Regions from separate parts of the Micromonospora sp. CA-240977 genome, predicted to be linked through region 1. Evidence: riboswitches for the same ligand, from Rfam matches in the RefSeq annotation. Region 1 holds a riboswitch; each other region holds the start of a gene.
The links. Region 1 has a riboswitch for cyclic di-AMP ahead of ACQPWW_RS15540 (transglycosylase family protein). Riboswitches for the same ligand answer to the same signal wherever they lie in the genome.
Positions count from the first base shown of each region.

Region 2: it holds a riboswitch for cyclic di-AMP, as region 1 does, so the genes downstream of both, ACQPWW_RS02805 (coiled-coil domain-containing protein) here and ACQPWW_RS15540 (transglycosylase family protein) in region 1, are expected to answer to the same signal.
Region 3: it holds a riboswitch for cyclic di-AMP, as region 1 does, so the genes downstream of both, ACQPWW_RS00420 (NlpC/P60 family protein) here and ACQPWW_RS15540 (transglycosylase family protein) in region 1, are expected to answer to the same signal.

Region 1 is NZ_CP192055.1:3,404,462-3,408,904, reverse strand. It holds gene ACQPWW_RS15555 (VOC family protein) at 1-194, shown strand, start outside; gene dinB (DNA polymerase IV) at 253-1,440, shown strand; gene ACQPWW_RS15545 (hypothetical protein) at 1,565-1,933, shown strand; gene ACQPWW_RS15540 (transglycosylase family protein) at 2,060-2,743, opposite strand; cyclic di-AMP (ydaO/yuaA leader) riboswitch at 2,744-2,915, opposite strand; gene ACQPWW_RS15535 (nitrilase-related carbon-nitrogen hydrolase) at 3,015-4,443, opposite strand, start outside.
Region 2 is NZ_CP192055.1:576,760-581,202, reverse strand. It holds gene ACQPWW_RS02815 (copper-translocating P-type ATPase) at 1-556, opposite strand, end outside; gene ACQPWW_RS02810 (YibE/F family protein) at 866-2,239, shown strand; cyclic di-AMP (ydaO/yuaA leader) riboswitch at 2,406-2,536, shown strand; gene ACQPWW_RS02805 (coiled-coil domain-containing protein) at 2,541-3,560, shown strand; gene ACQPWW_RS02800 (carbonic anhydrase) at 3,618-4,340, opposite strand.
Region 3 is NZ_CP192055.1:85,872-90,314, reverse strand. It holds gene ACQPWW_RS00440 (cellulose binding domain-containing protein) at 1-180, shown strand, start outside; tRNA gene ACQPWW_RS00435 (tRNA-Gly) at 412-485, opposite strand; gene ACQPWW_RS00430 (pyridoxamine 5'-phosphate oxidase family protein) at 652-1,212, opposite strand; gene dcd (dCTP deaminase) at 1,312-1,890, shown strand; gene ACQPWW_RS00420 (NlpC/P60 family protein) at 1,953-2,939, opposite strand; cyclic di-AMP (ydaO/yuaA leader) riboswitch at 3,007-3,142, opposite strand; gene ACQPWW_RS00415 (N-acetylmuramoyl-L-alanine amidase) at 3,378-4,443, shown strand, end outside.

The DNA.
Region 1 (4,443 bases):
ACCGCGTACACGTCGATGTGCGGGCCGCCCCCGGGCTGGCGGGGGACGAGCGGATGGCGGCCCTGGAAGCGGAGGCGGAACGGCTCGCCACGCACGGTGCCACCCGGCTCGCCCGGCACGAGCCCGCTCCCCCGCTGGGGGCCGGTCACCTCGTCATGGCCGACCCCGAGGGCAACGAGTTCTGCCTGGACTGACCCGGGCGTTCGCCCAGCTCACTGCCGTCGTCGCCGGACGCCATGCGAACATGTGTACGTGTCGTCCGGCGCCCACATCCTGCACGCCGACCTTGACGCGTTCTACGCGTCGGTCGAGCAGCGTGACGACCCGCGCCTGCGCGGGCGGCCGGTCATCGTCGGCGGGGGCGTGGTCCTCGCGGCCAGCTACGAGGCGAAGGCACGGGGCGTACGCAGCGCGATGGGTGGCCAACAGGCGCGCCGGCTGTGTCCGGAAGCGATAGTGGTGCCGCCCCGGATGTCGGCGTACACGGCGGCGAGCCGTGCGGTCTTCGAGATCTTCCGACAGACCACCCCGCTGGTCGAGGGGCTCTCCATCGACGAGGCGTTCCTGGACGTGGGTGGGCTCCGGCGGCTTGTCGGGTCGCCGGCCGAGATCGCCGAGCGGCTGCGCCGGGAGGTGTGGGCACGGGTCCACCTGCCGATCACGGTGGGGGTGGCCCGCACGAAGTTCCTGGCGAAGGTGGCCAGTGGGGTGGCGAAGCCGGACGGGCTGCTGGTTGTCGCACCGGACGCCGAGGTGGCGTTCCTGCACCCGCTGCCGGTCGAGCGGCTGTGGGGCGTCGGCCCGGTCACCTCGGCGACGTTGCGCAAGCACCGGATCCGTACCGTCGGCGAGGTGGCCCGGCTGGGCGAGGCCGCGTTGGTGTCCCTGCTCGGCTCGGGCGCCGGGCGGCACCTGCACGCGTTGGCGCACAACCGTGACCCCCGCCCGGTGCAGGTCGGCCGCCGTCGCGGTTCGATGGGCGCGCAGCACGCGCTCAGTCGTACCCCGCACGCCCCGGCGGAGTTGGATGCCATCCTCGCCGGGCTTGTCGACCGGGTCTCCCGGCGGATGCGGGCGTCCGGGCGGGCCGGGCGCACGGTGATGCTGCGACTACGTTTCGGCGACTACACCCGGGCGACCCGCTCGCACACGGTGGGCAAGGCGACCGCCGACACGACGCCGCTGCTCGCCGCCGCGCGGGCGCTGCTACGGGGCGCACTGACCGAGATAGATCGCCGTGGGGTGACCCTGATCGGCGTCTCGGTGGGCAATCTGGACGACAATCCGGTGCAACCGGAGCTGCCGTTCCACAGCGACCCGGGTGCGGAGCTGGATGCCGCGGTGGACGCGGTCCGGGATCGGTTCGGTTCGGCGGCGCTCACCCGTGCGGTGCTGCTCGGCCGGGACCCGGGCGTGGAGATGCCGCTGCTGCCGGATTGACCGATCCGCGTGCGGTGTCCCGGCGACCGCTGCGACCAGAGACACATCACAGCAGGTCGGCGGTTTAACCAGCGGCTGACGGGTGACCCTTGTGGGGTACAGCCTGAAAAGGGGGGGACCCGCAATGTCCGACGACACCAGCAACCGACCGAGCCGCAGCGCCGAGCGCCCGCACGACGTGACCGACCCTCTGCTGTGGCAGCTGGCGATCGACGTGCTCAGTGCCCACGAGCCGGACGACGAGGGCAACTGCCGCAACCTCCAGTGCGCCGGGCAGTCCTGGCCCTGTGCGGCCCGCGCCGGCGCCGAGCAGTCGATACGCCTGGCCCGCAGCACCCCCGCCCCGGTCGAGACGACCACCGACGGCGGCGACAGCGAGGAGGGCGGCACGGGTTGGTCCGGGGAGAGCAGCGCACCGGCTCCCCGGTGGGGCTGGAACGCCGGTCCGGTCACGTCGCACCGAGGGCCGAAGGCGTCCGCGTCCGCGGCGTGACGGCCTTCCCCGGGGGTAGGAGCGCGTGGGCTGATCGGCATCACACGCACGAACGCTCGGCCGGTGATCCGGCCGAGCGTTCGCGTGTCACCCGTCAGAGGCTGAGCCGCTGCGTCGGGAAGACGATCAGAGGCTGAGCCGCTGACCCGGGAAGATCAGGCCCGGGTCGGCCCCGATCAGCTGCCGGTTGTGCTCGTACAGCGCCTGCCAACCGCCGGTCACCCGGTGGCCGTCAGCGATCTCCGACAGGGTGTCCCCCGGCTTGACCAGGTACGTCTGGCCGCCGGTGGTCGGCGCGGTGCGTTCGTGGCTGCGGGTCGCCGGCTGCTCTCGCCGCGAGGGCCGCTCCTGCTGTTCGGTGGGCTTCGCGGTGGACTTCGCAGTGGGCTTCTGCGTGGACTTCGTCGACGGCTTCGCAGTGGACTTCGTCGACGGCTTCGTGGCGGAGCCGCCCTTCTTGCCGCAGGTCGGCCAGGCGCCGATGCCCTGCCCGTCGAGCACCTTCTCGGCGATCGCGATCTGCTCGCCGCGGCTGGCCAGGTCGGCGCGGGCGGCGTACTTCTTGCCGCCGTAACCGGCCCAGGTGCTCTGGGAGAACTGCAGTCCGCCGTAGTAGCCGTTGCCGGTGTTGATCTTCCAGTTGCCGCCGGACTCGCACGTGGCGATCGCGTCCCAGTTGACCGCGGCCTGCGCCGGGGCGGCCGGCCCGAAGAGGGCGACGGCGCCCGTGACCGCACCGACGGCCAGGGTGCCGACGGCGAGGCGGCGGGTGGTGACCCGTCGATGACGGGGGGTGTAGACAGACGTCATGTGAGCTTCCTCCACGCCGGCGAGGTGAGCTGTCGGGTTCGGGCCGAGGAGCCCGGCCGCACGGTGGCGGCTTCACCCCGAGGTGACATGCACCGAGGAACGTGTGGGTCCCCCGCTCCTGCCCGGTGACTGGGTTCCGACGACCGGGGGCAGGATTTGGCGTTGCCGGCCGTGGTGTCCGCGTTGGCGAACCCGACCGACGTTAGGCACGGTCGGTGACGATCGCCCAACCCCTGTGAACTTCTTCACCCAGGCACGCTGGAGGGTTCGCTCAGCGGTTGCGGGCCTGGTCACTCTGTGCAGTGACCACGATGGACCGTTTGCGATCAGCTGTCCTCCTGGAGCCAGACGCCGACCCCCCGACGGCGACGACCAACAAGACCAGGGACAACAACGGAAACCAATCTCCCGTACGCGAGTAGACAGTGCCCCAGCCCGTCGTCGGAGCGGCAGTGACAAGCAGCTCCGCGTCTGCGCCGGTGGCCTCACCGAGCAGCCTGCCGCCGCCGTCGCTGACCGTCAGCCGGCCGAGCCAGGCGGCGCGGACCACGGTGATCCCGTTCTCCACACCCCGGACCACTGCGATGCGACCGTGCAGCCAACCGTCGGAGGTGAAGTCCAGCGCGGGCACGAGCAGCACCGAGGCGCCCTCCGCCCGATACCGCCGGACCAGGCCGGGATAGTCGAGGTCCTTGCAGATGGCGACGCCGAACCGCCCGCCCACGATCACGTCGTCGTCGCCCGGCGTCAGCCACTCCTCCAGGCCCGGGACCAGATGCTGTTTCTGGTACGTCGTGACGCTGCCGTCCGGGTCCAGCACCAGCGCGACGTTGCTCGCCGTGCCGGCCCGCCACAACACCGCGCCGACGACGACCTGGGCCCCGGCCTGCCGCAGCGCGTCCACGAGCACGGGCAGCGTCGTGTCGGTCACGGCGAACACCTTCTCCGGCAGCACGACGATCCGTGCCCCACGGGCGGTCAGGTTCGCCACCCGTACGCCGTAGCGGGCGAGCAGGTCCCGGCCGGACGGTTCGTCGATCGGGAGCCCGTCCGTGGGCTGCCGCAGGGCGACCAGGCCGACGGTCAGCGGCTCGGCCGGGTCGGGTGAACGGCTCAGTGACCAGGCCGACCACCCGCCGGCGCCGAGCAGGAGGGCGAGCAGGCAGGCGAGGGCGGGGCGGTCGAGCCGGCCGGTGCGGGTCGGCAGTGCGCTGCCGAGCAGGGCGGCGAGGGCGATCGGGACGGCGAGCAGCACGTAGGTGACGCCCCAGACGCCGGTGAGCGCGGTCAGCTGGATGACCGGCCGGACGTCGGCCTGCGTGTACGCGAGACTCCACCACGCCCCCTGCGGGAACAGGTGCGACGCCGCGTACTCGCCGAGCACCCACAGTGCCGGCACGGTGAGGACGGCGCGCACTGTTCGCCCCCGCAACAGCAGGGCGCGGGCGAGCAGGACCGTCCCGGCCGCCAGGCCGAGTCCGAGGCCGAGCACGCCGGCGACCGCGGGGACCGGAAGGTGCAGGGTGCCGAGGTAGTACCCGACCACGCCGAGCTGCCCGATCGACCAGGCGAGGACCGTCGCGCCGAGCGCGGTCCTCTGGCGTACCCGCACGGCGGCGAGGATCAGCGGGATCGGGGCGAGCCAGGTCAGCGCGGCAACGGGGTGCAGCCCGGTGCCGCCGAGCCAGAGCAGGCCACTG
Region 2 (4,443 bases), 2.8 Mb from region 1:
CGACCCGCAGCTCGCCGGCCGACACCGGTTCGACCCGCCCGTCCGCGGTCACCCGCTCGGTCTCGTCCGGCAGCAGCGCGGCCAGCGCCGAGAGCGCGCCGTGGGCCTGCCCGATGGCCTTCATCTCCTGCCAGTGCCCGAGCAGCATGATGGTGACAAGCGCCGCCAACTCCCACCAGAAGTCCAGGTCGAACGCGCCGGCACTGGTGGCCAGCGACGCGCTGTAGGCGACAGTGATCGCCATCGCGACAAGCAGCATCATGCCCGGCGTCCGGTCCCGCACCTCGCGGACCGCACCGACCAGGAACGGCCAGCCACCCCACCAGAACACCACCGAGCCGAGCACCGGCCCCACCCAGGTACGGCCCGGGACGCCGTCGTCCAGGCCCAGCTGATCCGACACGAGGTGGCTGGTCAGGACCACCGGGATGGTCAGCACCAGGCAGACCCAGAAACGACGGCGGAACATCTCCGGATCGTGCCCGGCGTGCCTGTCGTGCGGCGGGGGCGCGGCGTGGCGCCGGTGGTCGGGGTCGGCGGATGACTGAGCGGGCATGGCTCCAACATGCCCGCCCGGTGACCATCGCGCGGGCGGTTCGGCGCTCGACACTCCGTCCCGACCTGCGAGCCCGGAACAGGCTGGCTAGCATCTCCCCGATGGCCCTCCAGCTACCGCTGCGCGGTCGGGCACCGGCGTCGCCGCGACGTGGCGTCGCCTCCGGCCGGCCGGGCTGGACACTGACCGTCCGTGATCGGGCGGTCCTCGGTGAGCGAACCATCGCGCGTTCCGCCGTGTTTCCACGGCATCGCTGAACCGACCGGCACGCTGGCCCGTATCCCGCACCGGATCGTTGGGAGTCTCGACTTGGGTTCCGACCACGCCCGTCCCGCTCCGTCCGCCCCGCCCCGGGTGCGACGGATCCTCGTCATGACGGTGGTGCCCCTCTTCGTCGCCACAGTGCTCGCCGCGGCGCTGCTCTGGCCGCGCGGAGGAGCACCGCGGACCGACGGCGGAGCGGACGTGCCGCGCTACGCCGGCACGGTGACCCGGGTGGTGACCGAGCCGTGCCCGCCGCTGCCGTCGAGCCCCGAGGGCACACCCAGGGTCGGCGCCGGGCCGTGCGGCACCGTCGACGTCCGGGTGGACGACGGGCCCGCCACCGGCCAGCAGGTCCAGACACCGGTGCCCGACGGACCCGGTGCGCCCCGGGTGGACGTCGGCGACGAGGTCATCCTGGTCCAGTTGACCGACCCGACCGATCCCACAATCAGCAACTGGAACATCGCCGAGCACCAGCGCGGCACCCCGATGGTGTGGCTGGCGGTGATCTTCGCTGCCGCGATCGTCGCGTTCGGCCGATGGCGGGGGCTGGCCGCGCTCGCCGGGTTGGCAGCCAGCTTCGCCATCCTGCTCACCTTCGTGCTGCCGGGCATCGGCGCCGGCAAATCACCGCTCCTGGTGGCGGTGGTCGGCGCCGCTCTGATCATGTTCGTGGTGCTCTATCTGACCCACGGCGTCAGCGCGCAGACCTCGGTCGCGGTGCTCGGCACCCTGGGCAGCCTGGTGCTGACCGGCGTGCTCGCCACCATCGCCACGGCGGCAACCCACCTCACCGGCTTCGGCAGCGAGGACGCGACGACACTGTCGATGTTCCAGGGTGACGTGGACCTGCACGGCCTGCTGCTCGCCGGGATCATCATCGGTTCGCTCGGGGTGCTCGACGACGTGACTGTCACCCAGGCGGCCACCGTCACCGAGCTGGCGAACGCGAATCCCGGGCTGACCCGCATGCAGCTGTACCGCGCGGCGACCCGCGTCGGCCGGGCGCACATCGCCTCCACCGTCAACACCATCGTGCTGGCGTACGCGGGCGCGTCGCTGCCCCTGTTGCTCCTGCTCACCGCCGACTCGCGGCCGATCGGGCAGATCCTCACCAGCGAGTTCCTCGCGCAGGAGATCGTCCGCAGCGCGGTCGCCACCCTCGGGCTGATCGCCGCCGTGCCACTGACCACCGGGCTGGCCGCGATCGTCACCGCGGCCGGGCGCGCCGAAGCCACGCCGCCGGGCGACGCCGCCGCCCGGCCGCGCCCCCGGGCGGACCGGGCGGAGGCACTGGCCGCCCTCAACGCACCACGGACGGGGCGACCCGACGAGCCGGACCAGACGCGGACCCGGCCCCCATCCACCGCCACCGACGGGTGGCCGGAGTCGAACAGGAGCACGGAAACGGCATGGTGACACTCCTCAGCGTGACCAGATCGGGTCTTCCCCCTGAGAACCGCGTCACTGGTCACACACCGCTATGGCGAAATGACACTTTTGGTCGGCATCCAGGCGTAGCTCACCCAGTCGACTCTCGGGTAACCTCGCTGCCGGTTACCGATGAAGGCGCGAAGCGGCGCCTGCGGTGCCACCGCCCAATCGCCAACCGGCGAGCCGGGGACCCAGGTGTGTGGGGTGAATCCGCGTCAGCGGTAGGGGCCACTTCCGCCCCGAACCCGTCAGCTAACCCGGTCGGCGGTCGAGGGAAGGGAACATTGTGACGGCACCCCTACGCCGCTGGTTGACACCCGTGGTGGCCGTGATCGCCGCACTGACCGTGCTCGCCGGGCCCCTCCCGGCCCACGCCGCCCCGACGACCCCCACACCGTCCGGGCACGAGGAGGCCGACGAGCCCAAGATGCTCAACGACGTCATCGAGCAGGTGAACCGCGACTACTCCGCCGCCAAGTCCAAACTGGACAAGTCCAAGAAGCGGCAGTTGGAGTTGGCGCTGGAGGTGGACCGGGCCAAGGCCGACCTGGACGCGCTGGCGCCACAGGTCGGGCAGATCGCCGCCCAGTCGTACCGCACCGGTCGGATCGGCGCGCTCGCGATGCTGCTCGAAAGCGACGCTCCGGACACGTTCGTCCAGCGCGCCGCGATGCTCGACGAAATCAACATGGTGAACGAGAACAAGCTCGCCGAGGTCAACACCGTGAAGGCCCGTGCCGAGCAGGCCAAGTTGGCCCTCGACACCGAGGTCCGGGAACAGCAGAAGCAGACCGCCGTGATGGCCAAGCGCAAGAGCGAGGCAGACAAGGCGCTCGCCCTGGTCGGCGGCAAGGGCTTCACCGGCGGTCTGGTGGACGCCACCTCGCCGGTCGCCCGGATCGGGCCGGGCCGCACCGCCGACGGCGACTGGAAGGCGCAGTCCTGCAGCGAGGACGACCCCACCACGTCCGGCTGCGTCACGCCGCGCACGCTGCACGCGTACAAGGAGGTCAGGAGGGCCGGCTTCACCCGGTTCGTCGGCTGTCACCGCAACGGTGGACCGTACGAGCACCCGAAGGGCCGCGCCTGCGACTGGTCGCTACAGAAGAGCGGCTTCTCACCCTGGCACAACGAGGACACCCGGACGTACGGCAACAACGTCGCCGCGTTCCTCATCCGCAACGCCGACCGGCTGGGCATCTACTACGTGATCTGGAACCGGCAGATCTGGTTCCCGGCAACCGGCTGGAAGTCGTACAGCGGGCCGTCGAACCACACCGACCACGTGCACATGTCGATGCTCTGATCCGCGGCGTCTTCCGCCGAGGGCCGTTCCGCGTCGCGCGGAGCGGCCCTCGTCGTGTCAGGCGGCGGCGGCCGGGTCAGCCGACCCGGTCGGCACGTCGAGCGTCGCGAAGCCGGCCGGCACGGCGGCCACCGGGCGCGCCACTCCGGCGGCGAGCCGGTACGACACACCCACCACCGCGCACCGCCCCTGCGCCACCTCGGCGGCCAGCACTGGCGACTGCCGGAGCAGCGTCTCGACGGTCTGTGCGATGTGGATGTCGACGATGCCGTCGATGTCGTCCACACCCTCGGCCTCGGCCCGGCGCAGACTGGGCAGCACGGCGTCGACCACCGCCCCCAGGTGCCCGGGAGGCGGGGTGCCGGTCGCGGAGGACTCCCGCGCCGCCTGCACCGCCCCGCACGAGTCGTGGCCGAGCACCACCACCAGCGGGGTGCCGAGGACGGTCACCGCGTACTCCACGCTGCCGAGCACCTCCGGACCGGTGGTGTGCCCGGCCGTACGGACCACGAACAGGTCACCCAGCCCCCGGTCAAAGATGATCTCGGCGGCCAGGCGGGAGTCGGAGCAGCCGACGATCACCGCGAACGGGTGCTGCCCGTCGGCCACTGCGGCCCGGTGTCCGGCGTCCTGGTTGGGGTGGCGTGGAGCGCCGCTGACGAAGCGCCGGTTACCGGCGGTCAACTCGGCGTACGCCTGGGCCGGCACGCTGGCCGCGGCCGCCCGGTCGCCGGTCCGCTGCGGACCCGGCTGCCCGCCGGGAGTTCCAGGACGACTCATCCCCGCACCTCGTCTTCACGCGTCTGACCTGGTCAGAGGGCTTGTCAGCCGGGCCGGCGGCGGCGCTGGCTCGGGCTCCACCGTCACACGCACCGTAAAGTGC
Region 3 (4,443 bases), 3.3 Mb from region 1:
CAGTCCTGGTCCGCCACCGTCCAGCAGAGCGGTGCCACCGTCACGGCCCGGAACCCCAGCTACAACCCCCTGGTGGCGCCGGGCGCCTCGGTGGTCTTCGGCGTCCTGGGCACCTGGCAGGCCAGCGACGCGGTGCCGATCGCGTTCACGCTCAACAACGTCAGCTGCGCCGCCGGGTAGCCCGCGCACCGGACCGCGGGACGTCTGGGCGGCCAGGCGCCCGGGGGCCACTCCCGGCAGGCCCGCCGTCGCAGAGCGCGGATCCTAGGGAAGCCTCAAGCCGAGCAGGCGTCGGACGCGACCGGTCGCCGAGGACGACGGGACGGGCTAATGGCACACCACCCTGTTTCAGCCCTCTGAAACTACGGAAGCCCCGGCGGGACCATCGGTCCTGACCAGGGCTTCCGTGCGTGGAGCGGGTGACGGGAATCGAACCCGCACTGTCAGCTTGGGAAGCTGATGTTCTGCCATTGAACTACACCCGCAAGCGGCACCACTGTACCCGAGTCGCCGAGCCTGTGCACCCAGGCACCCCCGCCCGCCACCTGTCCGCGCCGGCAGGGACGGGTCGGTGCCAGCGGCGGTCGAGGGCTCACCAGCGGTGCCGGCTCCGTCAGTACAGAGCCGGCACCGATGGTCGCTGGGCCGTGGTCAGGCGGCCGTGCACTGGACGTCACGGCTGCGGCGGGTTGGGCGGGTCTGCGGTACGGCGACCGGCGCGGCAGCCGCCGCCGACGGGGCCCGTGGGTCGAGCCAGACCCGAACGGCCGGCCGGGCCGGCGCGAGGCCCGGAATGCCAGCGGTGTGCTGCTCGCGGCGCGTCAGCATCGCCACGTCGACGGTGAACTCGAACAGTTGCCAGTCGACCAGCGGCTCCGCGCGAGCGCCCTGCGCCAACCTGGCGACTCGCGCCGGATCGGTCACCGGACGGGCGCGCCCCGCCACGTACGCCTCGTCGTCGCTCTCCTCCGGAGGGAACGAGTGCAGCGCGTAGCGGCCGTCGCGCTCGAGGTCACGGCGCTTCGGGGAGTCGATGATGAAGCAGAACAGACCCTCGTCGGTGATCACCGGGGAGACCGGATGGACGCGGGGCCCGCCGTCGGCGCGGACGGTGGCCAGGTAGCCGAAGCCCGGCCCGTACTGCTGGAGGAGAACGCGGATCCCGTCGGCGAGTCGGGGCTCGTCGGCGGCGAATTCGGACCAGGAAGCCATGCCAGCATTCTATCGAACAAATGTACGAGCAGCGACCTCGACGCGCTGGTCACCGGCACCGAATCCGGGCACTTTCGGCGGCGCGGCTATGGTGGTCCGATGCTGCTCTCCGACCGCGACCTGGTCTCCGAGATCAAGGCCGGCACGCTGGGCCTGGAGCCGTTCGAGCCCACCCTGGTCCAACCCTCCAGCATCGACGTGCGACTGGACCGACTGTTCCGGGTCTTCAACAATCACCTCTACACCCACATCGACCCGGCGATGCAGCAGGACGACCTGACCTCGGCGGTCGAGGTGCCCGACGGGGAGCCGTTCGTGCTGCACCCCGGGGAGTTCGTGCTCGCCTCGACGCTCGAGGTCATCTCGCTTGGCGACCAGCTCGCCGGCCGACTGGAGGGCAAGAGCTCACTGGGCCGGCTCGGGCTGCTCACGCACTCCACCGCCGGCTTCATCGACCCCGGCTTCTCCGGTCACGTCACGCTGGAACTCTCGAACGTGGCGAACCTGCCGATCACCCTCTGGCCGGGCATGAGGATCGGGCAGCTCTGCATCTTCCGGCTCTCCTCGCCGGCCGAGCACCCGTACGGGTCGGCGGTCTACGGCTCGCGCTACCAGGGGCAGCGGGGGCCGACACCGAGCCGCGCCTGGCAGCACTGGCGCACCTGGCCCACCCGCTGACCCCGTGACGACGAGGGCCCGTCGCGACTCGTCGCGGCGGGCCCTTCGGTCAGCTCTCTCGATCAGCCTGGACGGCCGTAGCTGTGGATCGGGCCGTCGTCGACCTTCTTCATCTTGATCGGTTGACCGGCCTGCGAGGCGTGCACCACCCAGCCGCCGCCGACGTACATGCCGACGTGGTGGATGTCGCTGTAGTAGAAGACCAGGTCGCCGGGGCGTAGGTCGGCCCTGCTGACGTTCTTGGTGGCGCGGCTCTGCGCGGCGGCGTTGTGCGGCAGGGACACCCCGGCCTTCGCCCAGGCGGCCAGCATCAGCCCGGAGCAGTCGTACGAGTTCGGGCCCTCGGCACCCCAGACGTAGGGCTTGCCGATCTGCGCGCAGGCGAACTTGACAGCCGTGCCGGCGGCGCCGCCGGGGTAGCTGCCGGGGCAGGGCGCCGGGCGCAACGGACCGCCGCCACCGCTGCCGTACACCTTGAGGCGCAGCTTCTGCAGCTTGTCGATCTCCTCGTTGATCTGCTTCTTCTTCGCCGCCAGCTGAGCCTCGGTGCGGGTCAGCTGGGCCACCATCTCGTCGAGCGGCGCCTTCTGGCTGGCCAGCTCGTCGCGCAGGTCGGCCACCTCGCGGATGTCCTGCTGCTGGTTGTGCGCGAAGCGGTCGAGTATCTCGAGTTGGCCGACCACCTCGCTGGGTGACTGGCTGCCCAGCACCGCGTTGACGGTCAGCACGGTCTCGCCCTTGTAGGCGCGCACGGCCAGAGCGCTGACCTTGTCCATCGCGGCGTCGACCTGACGCTCCAGCGGGGCGATCCGGGCGGCCAGCGCCTGGGCCTGCCTGCGCTTGGCGGCGAGGTCGATCCGGGTCGCGTTGTGCTGCTCGATGATCGGTTCGAGTTTGTTCCAGTCGGCGTCGATCTGGCGCTCGATCTCGGCGACGGACGGGTCGGCGTGGGCCGCCGTGGCGCTGCCGGTCAGGACGACGGCGACGCCGGCCAGTGCGGCGAGCGCGGTGGTGAAGCGGGACCAGCGTGGGCGCGGCGCGATCGACATCGGGCCGGCTGGTGCCGACCGCTCGGACGACGGCCGCGGGGCATGGAGTGCCACCGGGGTTCCGTACTCCTTCTTCCTGACCGCCTACCGGGTTAGCTGACGGGTTCGGGCGGGAAGTCGGCGCCCTACCGCAGTGGCTGCGGATTCACCCCGAGGGACATGGGTCCCCGGTTCGTTTGGAAACGACTCGGCGGTGTCGGTCCGTTACCACCCGGGCTGGGTGGAGCTGCTATCGGGCCGACGAATGACCAGAGTAGAGACGCTTGTTACCACTCCGCAACCCGTGCGGCCGTGACACTCCGTACCGATCGGAGAGGGTCACCGACCGTACGTGAAGATTTCTTTCCCGACGAGTCGACACATGGAAAGGTATTGACGCGGGCTCCCGGCCGGCGCGAAGGTGGCCTCATCTTCACCCGCGAAAATCTAGGGGGTTCGATGCACCATCCAACCCTGCTCGCCGGCCGGCGCGCACTGCTCGCCGTCGCCGTGGTCGCCGCCGCGACCGCGGTCCCACCACCCACCTACGCCGCCGCCGCACCCGCCGCCGACCGCCAGCAGCAGTACGCCGCCGCGGCGGCCGAGTACGGCGTACCGACCGACGTGCTGCTCGGCGTCTCCTACCTGGAGTCCCGCTGGGACAGCAACGCCGGCACACCCAGCACCAGCGGCGGTTACGGACCCATGCACCTGACCGACGCCCGACACGTGGCCGCGCTGCCCGTGGGGGGCCACCACGACACCGGCACCGAGGACCCGCGCGGCGACGACTCCCGTACCGCGCTGGCACCCGCGCCCCGGCCGGCCGAGGACCCGGCGCCACCCGCCGCCGCGTTGCAGACAGTGGATGCCGCCGCCGCCCTGACCGGCGCGGCCCCCGACGCGCTGCGCACCGACGCGGACGTCAACATCCGGGGCGGGGCGGCGCTGCTGGCCTCGTACCAGCGGGAGTTGGGCGCGCCGGTCGGCGCCGGCACCGACCCGGCCACCTGGTACGGCGCGGTGGCCCGTTACGCCGGCGCGGACAGCGCCGACGCCGCGGCGGCCTTCGCCGACGAGGTCTTCACCACCATCGGCGCCGGCGAGTCGCGGGTGACCGACGACGGCCAGCGGATCACGCTGCCGGCCCGCGCGATCCGTCCGGAGCGCTCCTGGCTGGACCGACTGGGTCTGCGCCGACTCGCCCGCCCGGACGGGCTGGAATGCCCCCGGACCATCTCCTGCGAGTGGATCCCGGCGCCCTACGCGGCGTTCGGCGAAGGGGACTACGGCAACCACGACCTGTCCGACCGGCCGGCCCGGCAGAAGATCGAGTACATCGTCATCCACGACACCGAGGGAAGCTGGGCCACCACCCTGCAACTCGTCCAGGACCCGACCTACGTGAGCTGGCACTACACGCTGCGTTCGGTGGACGGGCACGTCGCCCAGCACGTCCGGACCAAGGATGTCGCCTGGCACGCCGGCAACTGGTACGTCAACGCCAAGGCGGTCGGGCTGGAGC